DNA from 2 places in the Nonomuraea sp. NPDC050783 genome. Region 2 is predicted to be linked to the other one. Evidence: riboswitches for the same ligand, from Rfam matches in the RefSeq annotation. Region 2 holds a riboswitch; the other holds the start of a gene.
What was found. A riboswitch is a leader RNA that binds a small molecule or an ion and turns the genes downstream of it on or off. The one in region 2 is predicted to bind glycine.
Positions count from the first base shown of each region.

Region 1: it holds a riboswitch for glycine, as region 2 does, so the genes downstream of both, gcvT (glycine cleavage system aminomethyltransferase GcvT) here and gcvP (aminomethyl-transferring glycine dehydrogenase) in region 2, are expected to answer to the same signal.

Region 1 covers NZ_JBFAHK010000001.1:994,316-996,507, reverse strand. Annotated here, with positions in the region: gene AB0H75_RS04645 (3-oxoacyl-ACP reductase) at 1-213, shown strand, start outside; gene AB0H75_RS04640 (gamma-glutamyl-gamma-aminobutyrate hydrolase family protein) at 227-919, shown strand; glycine riboswitch at 996-1,093, shown strand; gene gcvT (glycine cleavage system aminomethyltransferase GcvT) at 1,224-2,192, shown strand, end outside.
Region 2 covers NZ_JBFAHK010000007.1:244,847-247,038, reverse strand. Annotated here, with positions in the region: gene gcvP (aminomethyl-transferring glycine dehydrogenase) at 1-1,254, opposite strand, end outside; glycine riboswitch at 1,422-1,519, opposite strand; gene AB0H75_RS21375 (MerR family transcriptional regulator) at 1,569-2,141, opposite strand.

The DNA of each region.
Region 1 (2,192 bases), on a different contig from region 2:
CCGGTGAACACGCCGCTGCTCCAGGAGCTGTTCGCCAAGGACCCGGAGCGGGCGCAGCGGCGGCTGGTGCACGTGCCCCTCGGGCGCTTCGCCGAGGCGTCGGAGATCGCGGCGGCGGTGGCCTTCCTGGCCAGCGACGACGCCTCGTTCATCACGGCCAGCCAGTTCCTGGTGGACGGCGGCATCAGCGGCGCCTACGTGACGCCGCTCTAGGAGGTTCGCGGTCATGGGACGGCCCCTCATCGGCGTCACGTGCTACGTGGAGCCCGCCACGTTCACCGTGTGGCGGGACGTGCGCGTGGCGCTGCTGCCGTACATGTACGTCGAGCAGGTGGTGCGGGCCGGCGGGCAGCCCGTCGTGCTGCCGCCGGCCGGCGACCCCGCCGAGGCCCTGCGCGGCCTGGACGGGCTCGTCCTGGCCGGCGGGGGCGACATCGACCCGGCCAGGTACGGCGCCGAGCCGCACGAGCGCACCGGTTACGTGCGCGGCTTCCGCGACGAGGCCGAGTTCGCGCTGCTGGCGCGGGCGCTGGAGGCCGGGCTGCCCTACCTGGGGGTGTGCCGGGGCCTCCAGGTGCTCAACGTGGCCCTCGGCGGCAGCCTCCACCAGCACCTGCCCGACGTGGTGGGGCACTCCGGGCACGCGCCGGGGCCCGGCGTGTTCGGCCACCTGCCGGTCACGCCCGTGCCCGGCAGCCGCCTGGCCAAGGCGGTCGGCGCGGACCCGCTGGCCGTCCCGCACTACCACCACCAGGCGGTGGACCGGCTCGCCCCCGGCCTGACCGTCGCCGCGAGCGCCGGGGACGGCACGGTCGAGGCGGTGGAGCTGGACGCGGCGCCGTTCGCGATGGCCGTGCAGTGGCACCCGGAGGCGGCCGAGGACTGCGCCCTGTTCGAGGCGCTGGTCGCGGCCTGCTGAGCCGGGCGCGGGGGTTCGCCGCGTCCCGTGCGCGACAACACCCCCGTCGCGGCACTAGGCTGACGGACATCACCGACGAAACCGTGCGGGAGAGTGCCCTGACAGCCGGTCAGGGTCCCTGAAGGAGCAAGCCCTCCCCGCGAACCTCTCAAGGCAAAGGACCGCACGGAGCAGGTGTCCTCTGGAAAGCAGGCCCGTGGGCCTCGCCGAAGGTGAAAGTCCGGCAAAGTCCGGGCGAAGCTCTCAGGCATCGATGACAGAGGGGGAGGATGCTGGCATCCACTCCTGTCCTGAGGTGCGACTAATGTCCCGACCGACACCGCTACGCGACGTTCACCAGAGCCTCGGCGCCACCCTCACCGACTTCGCCGGCTGGCTCCTGCCCGTCCGGTACGGCAGCGAGTCCGCCGAGCACCGGGCCGTGCGCGAGGCGGCCGGGCTGTTCGACCTCTCGCACATGGGCGAGATCTTCGTGACCGGCCCGCAGGCCGGCCAGGCCCTGGACCACGCGCTGGTCGGCCACCTGTCGGCGCTGGCCGTCGGCCGGGCCAGGTACACCATGATCGTGAACGAGCGGGGCGGGGTGCTCGACGACCTCATCGTCTACCGGCTCGGGGACGAGGAGTTCATGGTGGTGGCCAACGCCGCCAACTACCGCGACGTGGCCCGGGAGCTGCAGGAGCGCGGCAAGGCGTACGACGCGGCCGTCGAGGACCGCTCCGACCGCTACGCCCTCATCGCCGTCCAGGGCCCGCACGCGCAGCGGATCCTGGCCACCCTCACCGACGCCGACCTCGACGGGCTCAAGTACTACGCCGGCCTGCCCGCGCTGGTGGACGGCCGCGAGGCGCTCATCGCCCGCACCGGTTACACCGGCGAGGACGGCTTCGAGCTGTTCGTCGCCAACCAGGACGCCGTGCCGCTCTGGCACGCCCTCACCGCCGCCGGCGAGCCGCACGGCCTCCGGCCCGCGGGCCTGTCCGCCCGCGACACGCTCCGGCTGGAGGCCGGCATGCCGCTCTACGGCAACGAGCTGAGCGCCGAGCTGACCCCGTTCGACGCGGGGCTGGGCAGAGTGGTGAAATTCGACAAGCCCGGTGACTTCGTCGGCAGGTCGGCACTGGAGGCGGTCAAGGACGACCAGCCCCGGCGCCGCCTCGTCGGCCTGGTCGCGCGGGGCCGCCGGGTGCCGCGCCACGGCTACCCGGTCACGCAGGACGGCGCCGTCGTCGGCGAGGTCACCAGCGGTGCGCCCTCCCAGACCCTGGGCAAG
Region 2 (2,192 bases):
CCACAGGTTGACGCCGCGCTCGGCGGCCGCGGCGACCACCTCGGCGGCCCGGCCGGGCACGCGGACCAGGACGGTGTCGAAGAACGTGCCGTGCACGACCTCCAGGCCGCCGGCGCGCAGGCCCTCGGCGAGGGCGGAGGCGTGCCGGTGCACCCGGCGGGCGATGCGGCGCAGGCCCTCGGGGCCGTGGTAGACGGCGTACATGCTCGCGATGACGGCCAGCAGGACCTGCGCGGTGCAGATGTTGCTGGTGGCCTTCTCGCGGCGGATGTGCTGCTCGCGGGTCTGCAGGGCGAGCCGGTAGGCGGGGGCGCCGTCGGCGTCCACGGACACGCCGACCAGGCGGCCGGGAAGCTGGCGCTGCAGGCCCTCGCGGACGGACATGTAGGCGGCGTGCGGCCCGCCGAAGCCGAACGGCACGCCGAAGCGCTGCGAGGTGCCGATCGCGATGTCGGCGCCCAGCTCGCCCGGCGCGGCGACGAGCGTGAGCGCGAGCAGGTCGGCGGCGGCCACGACGAGCGCCCCGGCCTCGTGCGCGGCGGCGGCCACGGCGCGGAAGTCGCGCAGCCGCCCGGAGGCTCCCGGGTACTGGACGAGCACGCCGAAGCACTCGGGCAGCTCACCGTCGAGGGAGTGCTCGACGAGCTCGATGCCGAGCGGCTCGGCGCGGGTGGCCAGCACCCGCTTGGTCTGCGGCAGCGCGTCGGCGTCGACCACGAACACGTTGCTCCGCGCCTTGCCGCCACGCCGGGCCAGCGTCATGGCCTCGGCGGCGGCGGTGCTCTCGTCCAGCAGGGACGCGCCGGCCACGGGCAGGCCGGTCAGGTCGGAGACGACGGTCTGGAAGTTGAGCAGCGCCTCCAGCCGGCCCTGCGAGATCTCCGGCTGGTACGGCGTGTACGCGGTGTACCAGCCCGGGTTCTCCAGCAGGTTGCGGCGGATGACCGCGGGCGTGATCGTGTCGTGGTAGCCCAGGCCGATCATGGAGGTGAGCACCCGGTTGCGCCCGGCCAGGGCACGCAGCTCGGCGATGGCCTCGGCCTCGCTCGCGGCGGCGGGCAGCATCAGCCGGTCCTTGGCCCGGATGGCCTCGGGGACCGCCGCCCCCACCAGGTCGGCGACGGACTCGAAGCCGACGGCCTCGAGCATGCGCTCGCGCTCGGCCTCCGAGGGGCCGATGTGCCTGCTGGCGAACGGCGGGGCCGCCAGGGACGTCAGAGGTGAGGTCGGCAGGGACGCTGACAGGTCGGTCATGGACAGTGCCTCCCGAGGCTATGGAGACCGGCGCCGGGGCGCGGGCGGATGCCGGGTCTCCCCCTCTGTCAGCGCGGCGGCACCGCGACCTGAGAGCTTCACCCCCTGCGAGGGCTTGCACCGTCGGTGAGACGCGCCTGGCGGGCGTGCCTGCTTTCCAGAGTTGCCTCGCCCGAGCGGTACAGGTTGCCTGAGAGATTCCGGGGAGGGTTGCTCCTTCGGCGCCCCGGGTCGCGATGCCCGGGGACTCTCCCGCACGGGGTCGTCGGCCTTGCCTGTCCTAGATTACTACCTTGTGCGTTACGCGAGGATTACTACCCCATGCGCCGCGCGCGGCGGCGGCGGGCGAGCTCGTCAGCGGGGTGGTCGGCCGGGACGGTGTCCTCGACCGCCGCGCGTTCCCCCGGCAGCTCCGCGAGGCTTCCCTCGACCTCGCGCCAGACCCGGCCGAGCGCGATGCCGAACACGCCCTGGCCGCCCTGGAGCAGGTCTATCACCTCGTCGGCCGAGGTGCACTCGTAGACGCTGACGCCGTCGCTCATGAGCGTGATCTGCGCGAGGTCGGCGACCCCGCGGTCACGCAGGTGCTGCACGGCCGTGCGGATCTGCTGCAACGACACCCCGGTGTCGAGCAGCCGCTTGACGACCTTGAGCACCAGGATGTCGCGGAAGCTGTAGAGCCGCTGGGATCCCGAGCCGTGGGCGGCCCTGATCGTCGGCTCCACCAGGCCCGTGCGTGCCCAGTAGTCGAGCTGCCTGTAGGTGATGCCGGCCGCCGCGCAGGCTGTGGGCCCGCGGTATCCGATGTCGTCCGGCAGCGCGGCCGGCTGCTCGTCGAAGAGCAGGCCCTGCTCCCCGGCACGCTGCCGCGCGTCCTCGCGCCGCACCGGATCTTCCTGGCCGGCCGTCTTTCCCTCGCCGCTGCTGACCGCCACGCG